Regions from separate parts of the Rhizobium sp. 'Codium 1' genome, predicted to be linked through region 1. Evidence: predicted binding sites of a transcription regulator. Region 1 holds the regulator's gene; each other region holds the start of a gene.

Region 1 (4,209 bases):
CTGTTTGCGCTGTCGCGGTCGACGCGGGACACGGCGTCAACTCTGATTCTCTGGAGCGTCTGCCTTGCTGTCGTGGGCATGCTGCTTGCGGAGTGGGAGGCGAGGCGCGTTTCGACCGTCATCATCGACCAGCCGCTCGTCACCACCGTGACCGGTATCGTCGAGCGCAGGGAGCAAGGCGCGGCCGGCGAGTGGCGCTATACGCTGAGGCTGACGGGGACGGTGGAGCCTACCGTGCGGCGGCCGCCTGAAAGGGTCACTCTGCTGGCACGCAGCAAACATGCACCGGCTGCGATCGGCGACTGGCTGAGCGGGCGGGCGCGGCTCTCGCCACCGTCGGGTCCCGCCTTGCCCGGTCTGAACGACTTTGCCTTTCAAAGCTATTTCTCTGGGATCGGCGCTGTCGGTTTCTTTCTCGGTCCGCCTCAGGCGAAGCTGGCCGAAGAGGATAATGGAGCCGGGTTGGTCGCGCGCTTCGATGCGGCATTGTTCTCCCTGCGGGACCGGATCTCGAATCGCATCCGCTCAGTCATTCCAGGCGATCCTGGCGCCTTTGCCGCCTCGATCATCACGGGAGAGCGTCGCTCCATGTCGACCGCTGCGACCGAGGCGCTTCGGGTTTCGGGCCTTGCCCATATCACCGCAATCTCGGGTCTCAACATGGCCCTCGCCGCCGGCATATTTTTCGTCGGCCTGCGCGGTCTGCTCAGCCTCGTGCCGGCGCTGGCCGAGCGACATCCGATCAAGAAGATCGCGGCTGCGGGCGCGTTGATTGCCACGACCGGCTATGTGCTCATTTCCGGCTATCAGGTCTCCGCGCTGCGTGCCTATCTGATGACCGCCATCATGCTGGCTGCAGTTCTCTTCGACCGTCCGGCCGTCAGCCTGCGCAACCTGGCCCTGGCTGCAACAGCCATTCTTGTCGTACAGCCTTCGGCTGTGATGGGGCCGAGTTTCCAGATGTCCTTTGCGGCCACTGCCGGCCTGATCGCCGGCTATGCCGGCTGGCGCTCCCGGCCACGCGCCATCCTGCCGCCGATACGGTCACTCGGCCTGCGCGTTGCTGCGGGCGGCGGAAAACTCATCGGCGGTACTCTGGCGACATCCCTGATCGGCGGACTGGCCACTGCGATCTTTGCCATCACCCATTTTCACCGCCTGTCGACCCATGGACTTGAAGCCAACCTCGCCGCCATGCCGCTGATTTCGCTGGTGGTCATGCCGGCAGGCTTCATTGCCATGCTGCTCATGCCCTTCGGTCTTGACGCGCCCTTCTTCTGGATCATGGGGCAGGGGCTCGAACTGGTTCTGCATGTCGCCTACATGGTTTCCAGCTGGGGTGGAGGTTACGTCTTTCCGCGCCTTCCCGGCTGGTTCATGCTCGGAACGATCACCGGCATGCTCCTGCTGACGCTGTTTCGCAGCAGTCTCAGACATGCAGGAACCGTCCTGATCGCGGTGACGCTCGTTGCGACATGGCTCGGGCCGAGACAGGAGCCCGGTGAACTGATGATCAGCGAGGATGCGCGACTGGTGGCGCTCTGGAGCGGTGACGGCGCCGCACGGACCCTCGCCACCAATCGAACTCGGCCGCCGGCCTTCATCTTCGACCAATGGCGACCGGTGCTGGATGTCGAGACGACGATGCCGCCCCTAATGCTTACGATTGGCGAATTGCCAGCGCCACCTGACTGGCGAACCGGAGAGACCTGGAGCGCAGCGCAGCGATCGGCTGCTGCAACGCTTCTCGATCAGTTGACCAAATCTGCCAGGATGGACCGCTTCACCTGCATCAAGCAGGTCTGCGTCGCCCGGATGGACACGGGGAAACTGCTGATGACCCTCGACCGTCCCGACCTGGTCGGGGTTGGCTGCGACCTTGCCGATGTCGTCGTTCTGGCGGCTCGCACGCGATTGACCGCCTGCCGCTCGGGCGCGGCGCTTCTGTCACAAAGCAGCCTCAGGGCCACCGGCGCTGTCGAAATTTCCGGCCTTGCAGACGCGCCGCAGCACCTGGTGATCAGAACATCTTTCGAGGGGAAGCCGAGACCGTGGACGCAACACCGCCTCTACGACTGGCGCACGGCATCAGCGGCAGACGAACACACCATCCCCCAAGCATCAGAAAGCCGGATGACGGCGCAACCACTGTCACCGACAGCTGACGCTCAGTGATAGCGGCGGATGAGGCCGACCAGCTTGCCCTGGATCTTGACCCGATCCGGCGGGAAGATTCGCGTTTCATAGGCCGGATTGGCGGCCTCCAGCGCGATCGACGCGCCACGCCGGCGGAACCGCTTCAATGTTGCTTCCTCGTCGTCGACGAGCGCCACGATGATGTCCCCGGGATTGGCATTGGACGCATTGCGGATGATGACGGTATCACCGTCGAGAATCCCGGCTTCGATCATCGAATCGCCCTTCACCTCGAGGGCGTAGTGATCACCGGAGCCGATCATCTCGGCCGGCACGGTAATGTCATGCGTATTGTTCTGGATTGCAGAGATCGGTACGCCAGCCGCAATACGGCCCATGACGGGAACCGAGATAGAAGAACTCCTGTCTTCAACCGGCTGTTTGGTGAGTGCTGGCGCTGGCGGTGCCTTGCCAAGACTGCCTTCGATCACGCTCGGGGCAAAACCGCGACGGGGCTGCATGCTCGGAGAATAGGCTTCCGGCAGTTTGATAACCTCAAGGGCGCGAGCTCGATTCGGCAACCGGCGGATGAAGCCGCGTTCCTCGAGCGCCGTGATCAGTCGATGGATGCCGGATTTCGATGCGAGATCCAGCGCGTCCTTCATCTCGTCGAAGGAAGGCGGGACGCCCGATTCTTTCATCCGCTCGTGGATGAAGAGAAGCAGTTCCTGTTGCTTGCGCGTCAGCATATGCGGTGCCCCTGAGGTGAAACAAATACAGAACAGACACTATCTGTTCCATTTGTGTTCCGCAAGGGGATAAATTTTCGTGAAGAGCCGGTGAGAAAATGCGATGGCCTGATGTGCAGGTCATGAAACAGTCCGATTTTGTACCGCTGCAATGCAAAGAGCGGATACTCTCAAAGGCCAGCGGACCTTTCTCGGGGAATAAGACGAATGCTCAAGGACATTGAAAAACTCGTTTTGGGGAAGACGCAATCCGATCTCTCTTCTGCGGAAAAGAAGGTGCTGAAGCGGGCTCGGGAGCGCCGCACGGTTTCGACCAATGCCGGCGAGGATTTCCTAGCCCATGCGACCGTCGGGCAACGATTGGCAGACGGCATTGCGAGGGTGGGTGGCTCCTGGGGCTTCATCATCGCCTTCATGGTGCTTTTCGTGGCCTGGGTGGTTCTCAACACCGTGGTTCTCGCGACGCGCTCCCTCGACCCTTATCCGTTCATCTTCCTCAACCTTCTCCTGTCCATGCTGGCCGCGATCCAGGCCCCGATCATCATGATGAGCCAGAACCGTCAGGCCGAGCGCGATCGGTTCATGGCGGCAAAGGATTATGAGATCAACCTCAAGGCAGAGATCGAGGTTCTGGCCCTTCATCACAAGATCGACGAACAGGTACTGAAGGAATTGCGCGAAGCGCGGCAGCAAATCGACGCATTGCGCCAGACGCTCGAAACCCTTTCAATCCAGCCGCGCAATTCCCAAATCTGACGCAAAACTCGAGAGAAATATGTCCAATCCCATCACGTCCCCCCGCGCCATCGATCATCTCGTCCTCCCGGTCGTGGATCTCGAAACCTCCCGCGATCGGATGAGCCGCCTCGGCTTCACGGTTGCGGCCGATGCCCGCCATCCGTTTGGGACCGAGAACGCCTGCGTCTTTTTTGCAGATGATACCTATCTGGAGCCCCTGGCCGTCGGCAGCCGAGAAGACTGCCTTGAGGCTGCACGCATCGGCAATGTGTTTGTCGCACGCGATCTCGCCTTCCGCTTTCGCCGTGGCGAAGGCCTCTCGGCGATCGTCGTGAAGACGGACGATGCAACTGCAGATGATAGGCGGTATCGCGATGAGGGACAGAGCGGCGGGCCCGTTCTCGAATTTTCCCGGCAGTTCCGATTCCCTGATGGGCGATCGGCGGAGGGGGCTTTCCGGCTCGCCTTTGCGGCCGACCTGCGTTCGCCTGATTTCTTCGCCTTCGCCTGTGAACGGGTGAATCCGATACCGGCGGATCGCGGTGACTTGATCGTGCACGCCAATGGTGCCGCCGGTCTTCGGCGA
Region 2 (4,209 bases), on a different contig from region 1:
CAGGCGATCAAGCGGCGGCAGATCGACCGCCGCCTCTTCGTCCCGTCCACGCCACTGCGCCTGTAACCGCTCGTGAAAGGCCGGCGGCTGGCTCGCCTGCCGCGCTGCCATCTCGGCCACGCGACGTTCGGCGCCCGCGATCAGGTCTGGAATGAGCGACGCCTCGGGCATGTTCTTCCAGTATTTCTTCGGCATCTCCGACTGCATGGCTCGGATCTTCAAACGTGCCGGATTGAAGATATTGGCGAAGTAGGTACGCCAGAGTTCGTCCGTCGCGTCCTCGGCCGTCGGTCGGGCGGCAGGCTCGCGCGAGGTCTTCAGCGCTTCACCGTTCCAGGCGGCAGATCCCCTGGGCGTTGCGATCAACCAGTCCATGTCGGTGAAGCGCCGCTGAAAGAAGCCCGCCGTGCGGGAGACGATGAAATGCTCCGGCTCGAACCAGGCGACGAAACGCCGGCGCTCGGCCTGAACAGCCTCTACCTCGCGAAACCGCACGAAGGCTTTCATCTTGTGGCTGTCACGCCTTACATTCTTGATCAGTCGCATGAGCAGTGCGACGTCGGCATCGGACCTCACCTGCAACAGGCTGCGCTCCTCCTGGAGGCGCCAGAGGATGCGATAGAGAAGCGAAAACCGATCAGGATCCGAATGGCAGATCGCCGTTTCTGCCGCCTCGATGAAACCCTTGGGCACGACCATGTCCGACGGCGCGGTGTGCCCGGGTTCTGGCCCATCGACCGCGCCGAACAGATCCTCCCCCTGTCCAGCAACCTGCCAGCGAACCTCGTCCGGCGCGACCGCATCTGCAAGCAGACGGCGGGCGGCATGCCGCCATTCACCGAACTCCCCTCGCCCGTCGAGCGTGACCGTCCGCATCAAAAGAGCGACAACTGTTCGGCCGGCGGCGCAAAGACGGCGCGAAGATCCGTACGGTCGAGGCTGCGATTGGGCGACCAGCCCTCTGCGACGATGAAGGATCGCACCTTCTTCAAGGACACGCCAAGCCGCGCCAGGTCTTCGAGCCTCACCCGCCTATGGCGCCGGGCAGACAAAAGTCCGTTGACCGTCTTTGTGCCGAAACCGGGCACGCGCAACAGCGTCTCACGATCCGCCTTGTTGACATCGACAGGAAAGCGGTCGCGATTGGCGAGCGCCCAGGCGAGTTTCGGGTCCAGCTCGAGATCGAGCATGCCACCCTGCCCGATCGACGAAATCTCCTCGACCGAGAAACCGTAGAAGCGATAGAGCCAGTCGGCCTGATAGAGGCGATGCTCGCGCATCAGCGGCGGCTTGATCAGCGGGAGGTTTTTCGAACTGTCCGGGATCGGGCTGAATGCGGAATAATAGACCCGCTTCAGGCCATAGGAGCTGTAGAGCCGCGCACTCGATCCGAGGATCGTCGCGTCATCGGCGCCATCAGCCCCGACGATCATTTGCGTGCTCTGTCCGCCGGGAACGAATTTCTTGCGCCGACCGGTATGCGTTGGCTCGCGGGCCTCATCGATCTTCAGCCTCAGATCCGCCATGGACCGGCGGATGTTCACGGGCCGCTTTTCAGGAGCGTACCGTTCGAGCCCGTGATCGGTCGGCAATTCGATATTGATCGACAGACGGTCGGCATAGAGCCCTGCCTCTTCCACCAGATGCGCCGAGGCCTCGGGGATCGTCTTCAGGTGAATATAGCCGCGGAAATCATGCTTGGTCCTGAGGTCTCTCGCGACCGTCACCATTTCCGCCATCGTATCGTCGGAGGAGCGGATGATGCCAGACGACAGAAACAGCCCCTCGATATAGTTGCGCCGATAGAACTCGATCGTCAGCCAAACCACTTCCTCCGGTGTAAAGCGGGCGCGTTCGACATTGCTCGACGAGCGATTGATGCAATAGGCGCAGTCGTAGATGCAGAAATTCGTCAGCAGGATCTTCAACAGAGAGATGCATCGACCATCCGGCGCATAGGCATGGCAGATCCCTGAACCCTCTGTCGAACCCAGACCACCAGAGGCCGCAGAATCGCGCTTGGTCGTCCCGCTCGACGCGCAGGACGCATCGTATTTGGCAGCGTCGGAGAGAATGGCGAGACGTTCTTTGAGAGACTTCTTCATTTTTATGTTCTCTATACGTTCTCTTGGCTTCCGTCAAGAAAAAGGCCTGCGACATTCCGTCTCCACAGCTGCCAAGCAATTGAGAAAGTTAGCGTTTTCGAGCCTGGAACGGCGATGTGGAATCAAGTGTCGAAAACTCTGGAAATTGCGCTGACCATTCTGCTATAGTCCTGCTCAACCTGATTTGTGACATGGTTCCGCAGCTTTGCTTCGGAACCTGTTTTCTTTTGTGTCCGCTGTGCGGCCATGAATACGAAGGAAGACGAAATGGTAGACAAGGTACCGATGACGCAGAACGGCTTCGTCCGGCTCAACGAAGAGTTGCGCTGGCGCCAGCAGGAAGAGCGTCCACGCATCATCGAGGCGATTGCAGAGGCGCGCGCCCATGGCGATCTCTCCGAGAATGCGGAGTATCACGCCGCCAAGGAAGCGCAGAGCCACAACGAGGGCCGCGTCGGCGAACTGGAAGACCTGATCGCGCGTGCAGAAGTCATCGATCTCTCGAAGATGTCCGGCTCCAAGATCAAGTTCGGCGCGACCGTAAAGCTCATCGACGAGGACACCGACGAAGAGAAGACCTACCAGATCGTCGGCGACCAGGAAGCCGATGTGAAGGCCGGCCGTATCTCGATCTCCTCGCCGATCGCCCGCGCGCTGATCGGCAAGGAAGTCGGCGACAACATCGAAGTCGTCGCCCCGGGCGGCTCCAAGGCCTACGAGATCCTCGCGGTCAAGTGGGGCTGATGGTGGACGGGTTCCGCTGATGCCTGAGACAAAGAACTACGTGGATCCCGCCGGGATCCACGTCATCGCCCCCAATCTCAAGCAACGGCTCTCCGGCGTCACCTCGACGATCATCCAGCTCGTTCCGGTCCAGAACCGCCTCGGCCAGAAGGTCGCGGTCCTCGGTCCAGGTCTGCCGCCTCACCTGCCACATCTGCGCTTAATCGATCTCTGGAAGCTCTGGCGCGCGCCCGAAGGTGCAAGCCATCGTGTATGGCATGCCCGCCGCAACATCGAGATGTTGCCGGGCATTGTCCTGCGCGATGTCCTGCGCATGCCCCTGAAGCTCGTCTTTACGTCTGCCTCGCAGCGCAAGCACTCCGCCTGGACCAAGTTCCTGATCCGTCAGATGGACGCGGTGATCGCGACGAGTGCCAAGACCGCCGGATACCTTGAAGTTCCGAACACCGTCATCATGCACGGCATCGACTGCGACATCTTTCGGCCCGCCGAAGACAAGGCGGAGGCCAAGCGCGCCTGCGGCCTTGACCCCGAGCTGCGCTACGTCGGCTGCTTCGGCCGCGTACGTCACCAGAAGGGCACCGACATGTTCGTCGATGCGATGATCGAGCTCTTGCCCGCGCGCACCGACTTGGCAGCCGTCATCGCCGGCCGCGCCACCGCAAAGCACATCGACTTCGAGAACGGCCTGAAGGCGAAGGTCAAGGAAGCAGGCCTCGCCGACCGCATCCTCTTCGTTGGCGAACACAAGAACATCGCCGACTGGTACCGAACCCTCGACCTCTTTGTCGCACCGCAGCGCTGGGAAGGCTTCGGCCTCACCCCACTGGAGGCAATGGCAACCGGGGCGCCGGTCGTGGCAACCGATGTGGGGGCATTTTCGGAACTGGTCAGGACTGAGGCGCCCGCAACGGGCGTGGTGCTTTCCACGGTAGGCGCTGAAGCCATGGCCCGCGCCACCGCCCAGATGATCGCCTCTCCCGAAAACTTGGCAAAGATGTCGGAAAACGCACTCGCCCACGCCCGCTCGATCTTTTCGATCGAAAGGGAAGCCTTGTCCCTCGGTGAGCAGTACAAACGCCTTCATCCCTGAGCCGCACTCACGGCATGGCAATTCTATATCTAATCAGACAACTCGATTACCGCCTGAGTTTGGAGCACGTTCGTTGGCAGAACTGGTAAACATCATCTGCATGAAGTGGGGCGACTTGTATGGCCCGGAATACGTCAACAACCTTCGCAGAGGGGTGAAGCGCCACCTCGCACGCCCGCATCGTTTTGTCTGCTTTACCGACGACGCAGAGGGCCTGGACCCTGACATCGAAGTCGCGCCCTTGCCGTTCCTGAAGATGCGGGCCGG
Region 3 (4,209 bases), on a different contig from region 1:
CTGGAAGGCGGAGCTGCCGCAGGCCACACTGCAACAGATCGCATTGCAGCTCGGGGCCGACGTGCCGATGTGTCTCGCCTCGATGCCGCTGCGGGCGCGGGGGGTCGGCGAAATCATCGAGACGGCGGCGATGCCTTCCGTGCCGCTGGTGCTGGTCAATCCGCTGAAGCCGGTGTCGACGCCGGAGATCTTCCGGAACCTGACGCGGCGCAACAATCCCCCCATTGGCGAGGTCCCGGGCGCCACAGATGTTCCGGACTGGCTGCGTTCGCTCGCGCCCCTGCGCAATGACCTGCAGCCGGTGGCGGAAGTGCTGGTGCCCGAGATTGCAGAGGCCTGCGATCTTCTCGGCCAAAGCCTTGCCGGTTTTGCGCGCATGTCAGGCTCCGGAGCCACCTGTTTCGGGCTCTACGAGACCGAGGCTGGCGCCATGAAGGCGGCGCTCGCGCTTTCCGCCTACCGGCCGAACTGGTATGTGCTCTTGACGCGCACCGTTCCGGGAGAGGCCTGAATGAGCCGAATCGACGAAAACCGCCCCTTCATTCCCGTCGGCATCGCCGTGCTGACGGTATCCGACACACGTGGCCACGCCGACGACAAGTCGGGCGATACGCTGGTTGGGCGGATCGAGGAGGCGGGCCATCGGCTGATTGCACGCGCCATCGTGAAGGACGACAGGCTTGCGATCCGCGATCAGGTCGAGGCCTGGACCAAGCAGAGCGAGATCGACGTGGTGATCACCACGGGTGGGACCGGCTTTACGGGCCGTGACGTGACGCCGGAAGCGCTGGAGCCCCTGTTCGAGAAGCGCATGGACGGCTTCTCGGAAGTCTTTCATCGGATTTCCTACGACAAGATCGGGACGTCGACGATCCAGTCGCGAGCGACCGGGGGCGTGGCCAACGCCACATTCATCTTCGTCCTGCCGGGCTCTCCCGGTGCCTGCAAGGATGCCTGGGACGGCATCATCAAGCTGCAACTCGACTATCGGCACATGCCCTGCAATTTCGTGGAGATCATGCCGCGGCTGGACGAACATCTGAGACGCGGCCAGAGCTGATCAGCGGCGTGCTTCGCGGGCGACCCAGGAAGGAATGATCTCGGAAGCGAGACGGCGGGGCTTGTGGCCTCTGGCCAATTGCAGCAGTTCCCGGCCCTCACCCGCCAGACCAAGGGCCTGACGCTTCGGGATCAGCAGGCCGTTTTCCAGAAGCTGACGGCTGCGCGTCAGACGGCGATAGAAAGGCAGCCGGTACCGGCGCGCTTCGGAAAACCGAGCCGGCGCCTTGTTGAGGGCGACATATTCCGCGACTTCATCCACCCAGCCGAGACCCAGACGGGCACCGGGCTCGATGAGCAGCAGCCATTCGCCACGCGCGGTCGCCAGCAATTCCTTCATGTCCCATTGCTGGTAAAAGCGGCAGCCGGCCGCATCCGCAACGATGGATGAACCATCGCGCGAGCCGTGATCCAGCACGATGACGTCGCTGACAAGACCTTCCACCGCACCCGCCACCAGCACCGACAGGGTCTGTGCGAGTTCGGGCTCCTGATCGTGGCATTCCATGATGACTGTCAGCATTGCCTATATCTACCGCATTGCACAAAGTTTTGCCACAGTCAGTTTTCTGAAGTTTGTTCTTGCATTGTTCTCTTTTCCGCGGTAGGAATATAGTCATTGAACGGGGCCGCCAAACCCGTGAGGAGCAAACATGAACGAGCTGTCTCTTGCGAGCCAGGCTGCCTTCCAGCCTGGCAATACGGCAGATATTGCCGATGCGCTGATGAGCGCCTCCGGAATGCGGATCGAGATCGACCGTCGGCGCGGCCGTGCGGCCGGGATCAACCCGGCCGGTCGGTTCGAGACCCAGGAGCGTGTTGCCTTCGACGATGGCTGGCAGACACTCGAAGACATGCCGCCCTTCAAGACAGAGGTGCAGGTCGAAAAGCCCCGCACGGTGATCACCCGCAACGACTCGCCCGATATCCCCTTCGACCGCTCGATCAATCCCTACCGGGGCTGCGAGCATGGCTGCATCTACTGCTTCGCCCGGCCGACGCACAGCTATATGGGCTTGTCTGCCGGTCTCGACTTCGAGGCCAAGCTGTTTGCCAAGCCGGACGCGCCGCGGCTGCTGGAACGCGAGCTGTCGAAGCCGGGTTACAAGGTGAAGCCGATCGCAATCGGCACCAATACCGATCCCTATCAGCCGATCGAGCGGGAATGGCGCATCATGCGGCAGATCCTCGAAGTGCTGGACAAGGCGAACCATCCCGTCGTGATCGTCACGAAGTCCTCGCTCATCCTGCGGGATCTCGACATTCTGGCGTCGATGGCGAAGCGTGGCCTGGCCAAGGTCGGCATTTCCGTGACGACGCTTGACCGGAAGCTGGCGCGGACCATGGAGCCGAGAGCCTCGACGCCAGCCAAGCGGCTGGAGGCGATCAAGGCTCTGTCTGAGGCCGGCATTCCCGTTGCGGTGATGATGGCGCCGGTGATTCCGGCCCTCAATGACCACGAGATCGAGCGTATTCTCGACAGCGGCAAGGCCGCCGGCGCTTCCGAGGCGAGTTATGTTCTTTTGCGCCTGCCGCTGGAGGTGAGCCCGCTGTTTCGTGACTGGCTGCTGCAGAACTATCCTGACCGCTATCGGCACGTGATGTCGCTGGTGCGCTCCATGCGCGACGGCAAGGATTACGACGCCGAGTTCGGCAAGCGGATGAAGGGGGCCGGTCCCTATGCCTGGCAGATCAGCCGCCGGTTCGAAATGGCGACCAAACGGCTCGGCCTGATGCGCCGCAGCCTGCAGCTTCGGGAAGACATGTTCGTTTCGCCCAACAGCGACGGAGTGCAGCTCTCGCTGCTCTGACACTGTTTGATTTTTTCAGTTCCGGTGCTGTTGTCCGCCGCCTCGCACCGGATGTTGTCCCTGGTAAGCCGCCCCTGTCGCCATGATCGGCGATCGGGACCGGGGACTTGCAGGAGGTCGGGTGCGCGTGCGATTTCAGCCGCATGAAAAAGCGCACGCCACCCGATTCTCCTGGCCTCTTTCCCGACCTGCCGCTTGTGCCGGACTTCTCGCTGGAGAACCGGGCCAGGAAGCGTCTGCTGTGGCCGGTGGCGGGCACGGACGAGGCCGGCCGAGGGCCACTGGCCGGCCCTGTGGTGGCGGCCGCCGTCATTCTCGATCCGACGCGCATTCCCGAGGGCCTGAACGATTCGAAGAAGCTGTCCGCCGCCCAGCGCGAAGTGCTGTATGAGCGGATCCTTTCCCTGGCCACCGTCTCCATCGCCTCCTCTTCGCCGAAACGGATCGACATCATCGACATCCGCAAAGCCAGCCTCGATGCCATGCGACGGGCTGTCGCCGGTCTCGGGCTCGAGGCACGCCATGTCCTGGCCGACGGGCGCGATGTTCCCATGGGGCTTACCTGTTCCGGCGAAGCGGTGGTGAAGGGCGACGCACGTTCAGTCTCCATCGCAGCCGCATCGATCATCGCGAAGGTCATGCGCGATCGGATGATGGTACGGGCCGGCATCGTCTATCCTGATTATGGCTTCGAAGTGCATGCCGGCTACGGCACCGACCGTCATCGTACCGCCCTCGTCACACACGGCCCCTGCCCGCTGCACCGCATGAGCTTTCGCCCCCTCAAGGCGACAGTGATCGATGAAGCGGGTCCCCAGCGCCACTGACATCAGCATCCGGTCCGCAACCGCAACCGCAAGAGGATCGCTTGAACCCTCATGGACGATCTTCGGTTGCGCAGACCGTCGGCATCCGTACAGGTGGGCGGCAGCCGCCTGCGCCAAGCCCGTCCAGTGCCAGAGACGATAGCCGGAAGGTTGTCATCCCTTGTCCTCGCAAACGAAAACGCCCCGACCGGGCGAACCGATCGGGGCGTCAATAATAAGACTGCCTTCGCAGGCTTGTCGGCCGAACTCAGTTCAGACGCGACTTAACCTCAGCAACAGAGGCCTTGAACAGCGTCTGCTGAACACCCTCGTCGGCCTTCTTGGCAAGCACCTTCTCGGCAGCCGCGATCGCGAGATCGACGGCCGCAGCGCGAACGGCGTTCACGGCTTCGGTTTCGGCCTGCTTGATCTTCTGCTCGGAAAGGGCGTTGCGGCGGGTCACGAATTCCTCGGTCTTCTGCTTGGCTTCAGCCGTGAGGGCTGCGGCCTCGCGCTCGGCTGCAGCGACGATC
Region 4 (4,209 bases), on a different contig from region 1:
GCAAAATGGCGATGTCGGTCACCTGGAAGAAACAGCCGCCATCGCCGATGATCCGGCCCATGCCAACCGTCTCGTCGCCCAGCATCAGGCTGACGCCGAAGATGGAATTCGGCAGGCCTTTTTCGGCGGCTTCCCGGGAAAAGGGCGTGAGGCCGGATTCGAGCCGCAGGCGCATGTAATCGTCGATCGCAGGCACGCGCGGATCGATGCGGTAGGCGCTGTTGTCGGTCACGTCCCAGGTCCTTCTCTTTGGAATATACAGTCCGTCATCCGAGCCAGCCGGGCTGGCGGCGCACGGCTTCCATGCCGGCGAAGCGGGCGACGCGTTGCAGTTCGGCGTCGAGTTTCTCCAGGCGTCCGACACTCGGCCTGACGCCCGGTTCCAGCCAGAGGCGGCGGATGTCGAGCACACCCTCCTTGCGCTCGGCCTTCATGTCGATGCGGCCGATGAGACGGTTACCCTCCAGCAGCGGAAAGACGTAATAGCCATATTGCCGCTTCGGCTCGGGTACGAAGACCTCAATGCGGTAGAAAAAGCCGAAAAGGCGTTCGGTGCGGTTGCGGTCACGGATCAGCGGATCGAAGGGTGAGAGCACGCGGATGCGGGCGGGCGGTTCCGGGGCATCCACAAGCGTGGCGATCCTGTCGGCAAAGGCGAAGGAGGCGCGCTGTTTGCCGTCCACGGTCTCAACCAACACATCGTGCAACTCGTCGCGATGGGCTGTGACCCAAGCCTTCGCCTCCTCGGGTGTCACAATATCGAAGAAGGCGGCGATTTCGCCCGAGGTGGCAAAGCCGAGGCGGGTGAGCGCCGCGCGGCAGGCCCAGTCGACGAAGGTCTCCTGGTCAACCTCCCGGGCATGATGCTCGGCGGGAATGACCCGCTCGGCGAGGTCATAGACCTTCTGGAACCCCTCGCGGCGGGCGATCGCCAGCTTGCCCGTGTGCCAGAGAAACTCAAGCGCGGTCTTGGAGGGATGCCAGTTCCACCAGCCGCCGGACTTGTGGTCCTCGGACTTCACGTCGCGCGCCATGACCGGGCCGTGGTCGCGGATGCGGGCATAGGTTTCCTCGAATGCCTGATCGAAACCCTCGCCCTGCCATCTGGCCCAGTTCTGCCGGATCCGCTCTTCGCGGCGGACGAAGCGGTGTTTCCAATAGGGAAAGAAGGCAGAGGGAATGATGGAGGCGTCATGCGTCCAGTGCTCGAAGAGCGAGCGGTCCTTCTCGGCCAGATGGGCGAGATCCTTCGGTTGGTATGTCTGATTGCGGGAAAAGAGGATCTGGTGATGCGCCCGCTCGACCCACTGGATACTGTCGATCTGGACGAAGCCAAGGTCGTGGATGAGGTCATAGAGCCCCTGACGTCCCAGCGCCTTTGTCGGCGAGCGGGACAGACCCTGCCGTTCCAGGAAGATTTTTCGTGCCAGCGTATTGGGGACCAGAATCGACATTCAGGGAGGCTAGGTCATGTTCGCGGTTTGTTCAATGAGCAGATAATTGTAGGTTGTGGATTGGCGGCACGGCGTACGGCTCGGCCACACCGCCATTGTCATCGAGGAATGGGCGGGGGAGACATCTGGCACTGCCCACCGCACCGGTCTATAGCATCACCCATCGCCGTCAGGAGATCCCACATCTTGCACATCCATTTCGACCAAGCCGAATTGCGTTACGGCGACCGTGTGGCCCTGAGGGCCCTCACACTCTCGCTGAGCGAACCACGCATCGGCGTCATCGGGCTGAATGGCTCCGGCAAGACGAGCTTTGCCAGACTGATTGCCGGACTTGCGAAGCCCTCTTTCGGCAAGGTCACGCTCGACGGTCTCGATACCGTAGCCGACGAGAAGGCGGCGCGGGCGAAGACCGGCTTTATCTTCCAGAACCCCGGACACCAGATCATTCTGCCTGTTATCCGGGAGGATGTGGCGCTCGGGCCGAAGTCGCGGGGGCTGGCTGCGCCCGAAGTGGAGCGGCTGGTGGACGAGGCTCTTGCCCGCTTCGGCATCAGCGATCTCGCCGTGCGGCGGCCGCATGAGCTGTCTGGCGGAGAATTGCAGCTGGCCGCCCTTGCCGCCGTCTGCGTCAACCGTCCGGAGATGGTCATCTTCGACGAGCCGACGAACCAGCTGGATCTGAAGAACCGCGCCAAGGTTAAGGCCGCCATCGAAGGACTTGTCGAACAGGCGATGGTTATCAGCCACGACCTCGACCTCGTCGAAGACTTCCCTCGCGTGCTGGTATTTCATGAAGGCACGCTGGTTTTCGACGGCGCGGGCGAGGACGCGATCGCGCGCTACCGGGAGATCGCCGGATGCTGACAAGCCTGCATGTGGAGGGCAAAAGCCTCCTGCATCGCATCCCGGTCAAGCCGAAGCTCCTTGGCCTGATGGTCTTCGGGCTCGCGCTCTACGTCATCGACCAGCCGCTCGTGCTCACGGCCATGCTCGTTGCGACCGGACTGCTCTATCTCTCCACAGGCGTCGGCCTGTCGGAAGGACTGCGACGGCTCAGACCCGTGCTCTTCACCATCGCCTTTCTGGCGGCCATCAATTTGCTCCTCCTTTCGCCGGAGGAAACGCTCGTCACAATGCTCAGGCTGGTCGCCATCCTCTTCCTCGCGGCGGCCGTGACGGCTTCCACGACCATTGCCGACTTCATGGCAGCCGTCACCGACCTCGCCCGACCACTCGAGCGGCTGGGACTGATGAAAGCGGCCGATCTCGGCCTCGCACTCGGGCTCGTGCTGCGTTTCGTGCCCGAGATCGCCCAGCGCCACGAGGCACTGAAAGAGGCGCATGTGGCGCGCGGCATCCCATTCAAGCTCTCGCGCATGCTCGGGCCCCTCATCATTTCGACGCTGAAGGATGCCGATCGGATCGCCGAGGCAATTGACGCGCGGGGAATTCGGGGCCAGTAAAAGCCATTCAGCTTTTGGGGATCCGTTCATGACCACCAGAGACCTCGTGCTCGCCGCTCTTTTTACCGCCATCATCATCGTTCTCGGCTTCCTGCCGCCCGTGCCGATCCCGCTTCTGCCGGTTCCCATCACGGCGCAGTCGATGGGCGTCATGCTGGCCGGCTGCATCATCGGCGCCAAGCGCGGGGCACTCGCCTATGCGCTGCTCGTCGTGCTCGTCGCCGTCGGCCTGCCGGTGCTTTCGGGCGGTCGCGGCGGTCTCAACGTGCTGATGGGCCCGACCGGCGGCTATATCTTCGGCTGGATCATCGGCGCTTTCGTCACCGGGTTCCTCGCTGAAATGCTCGTGCGCGAAGGACAGTCGGCCACGAAACAGATGGCCGGATTCTTCGTCGCCAGCGTCGTCGGCGGCATCGGCGTCGTCTATCTCTGCGGCATGCCTTGGCTCTCGGCGGTCGCCGGAACGCCCTTCCCTGCCGTGCTGACCGGCTCGCTCGCCTTCATTCCAGGCGACCTCGTCAAGGCCGCGATTGCGACCCTTGCGGCCCGCGCCGTGATTGTCGGGTATCCTCTGTTACCAGCCCGGGCGTGAGCGGGAGACCCACCGTTCAGAGACAGGAAATGCCACCGTCGAGGTGGCATTTTCCTTGTGCATGCAGCAGGGGACGGTGGCCGCTCCTTCCGGCCGATCTTCCGCGCCTGCGCGCATGCCGTAGGTCGCCGGTCAGCCAGCTCCGATCGGCGGCTGCAGCGATCACCCATCCGGCACGGCAGGAGCGGAGGAACCTTTGACCGGTCCCGCCTGGGCATCATGACAAAAAAGCCCGCAGCTTGCGCCACGGGCTTTTCCTTCACCTGAACTCAAAACGATCAGGCTTACCGGTCGTCCTCGACATCTTCGACAACGTCCGTCATGGGGCGGTCCGCACCGTCCGCATGTTCGTGATGCCATTCGCCCTCGGCATCCTGCCAGCTGATTTCGGCGTCGCCATCGGCGAGCTGCTGGGCGCCGGCTGCGTGCCGGGCGGCTGCGAGCGCCTCGTCATGGGTCGCGTAGGGCTCGGAATAGACGTCGCCCAGGCGGTAGGCGTAGCCCTCATCATGCTCGACGACGTGGTAGGTCACCTTTGCCATGGTGACCTCAGTTCCAGCGCCAGCGGCTATCGCGGGCCGACGGGGTCGAATTGGCGAGCAGGTAGCCAACCACGCCGCCGACAATGCCGAGCGTGATGAGGCCTGCGGAAGTGGCGGCAGCCGGATGACGGCGCACGACGCCAGCAACCGTATCC

Evidence for each region. The regulator LexA, encoded in region 1, represses DNA repair genes until DNA is damaged. The targets are predictions, from matches to a motif close to TGTTCNNNNTGTGTTCNG.
Region 2: a site for LexA is predicted at 2,111-2,128, ahead of LJE98_RS05495 (putative DNA modification/repair radical SAM protein). Genes of this name have one in related genera too.
Region 3: a site for LexA is predicted at 1,637-1,654, ahead of LJE98_RS00925 (glycosyl transferase). Genes of this name have one in related genera too.
Region 4: a site for LexA is predicted at 1,472-1,489, ahead of LJE98_RS00500 (energy-coupling factor ABC transporter ATP-binding protein). Genes of this name have one in related genera too.

The regions. Positions count from the first base shown of each region.
Region 1 is NZ_JAJGPW010000004.1:28,418-32,626, forward strand. It holds gene LJE98_RS11765 (ComEC/Rec2 family competence protein) at 1-2,175, shown strand, start outside; gene lexA (transcriptional repressor LexA) at 2,169-2,885, opposite strand; gene LJE98_RS11775 (DUF1003 domain-containing protein) at 3,093-3,641, shown strand; gene LJE98_RS11780 (VOC family protein) at 3,661-4,209, shown strand, end outside.
Region 2 is NZ_JAJGPW010000002.1:56,080-60,288, forward strand. It holds gene LJE98_RS05490 (UdgX family uracil-DNA binding protein) at 1-876, opposite strand, end outside; gene LJE98_RS05495 (putative DNA modification/repair radical SAM protein) at 876-2,105, opposite strand; gene greA (transcription elongation factor GreA) at 2,373-2,849, shown strand; gene LJE98_RS05505 (glycosyltransferase family 4 protein) at 2,869-3,942, shown strand; gene LJE98_RS05510 (hypothetical protein) at 4,043-4,209, shown strand, end outside.
Region 3 is NZ_JAJGPW010000001.1:193,170-197,378, forward strand. It holds gene LJE98_RS00915 (4-(cytidine 5'-diphospho)-2-C-methyl-D-erythritol kinase) at 1-511, shown strand, start outside; gene moaB (molybdenum cofactor biosynthesis protein B) at 512-1,060, shown strand; gene LJE98_RS00925 (glycosyl transferase) at 1,061-1,582, opposite strand; gene LJE98_RS00930 (PA0069 family radical SAM protein) at 1,713-2,870, shown strand; gene LJE98_RS00935 (ribonuclease HII) at 3,014-3,697, shown strand; gene LJE98_RS00940 (F0F1 ATP synthase subunit B) at 3,945-4,209, opposite strand, start outside.
Region 4 is NZ_JAJGPW010000001.1:106,473-110,681, forward strand. It holds gene LJE98_RS00490 (GNAT family N-acetyltransferase) at 1-175, opposite strand, end outside; gene LJE98_RS00495 (winged helix-turn-helix domain-containing protein) at 267-1,454, opposite strand; gene LJE98_RS00500 (energy-coupling factor ABC transporter ATP-binding protein) at 1,641-2,321, shown strand; gene LJE98_RS00505 (energy-coupling factor transporter transmembrane component T family protein) at 2,315-2,920, shown strand; gene LJE98_RS00510 (biotin transporter BioY) at 2,949-3,512, shown strand; gene LJE98_RS00515 (DUF2188 domain-containing protein) at 3,797-4,054, opposite strand; gene LJE98_RS00520 (hypothetical protein) at 4,062-4,209, opposite strand, start outside.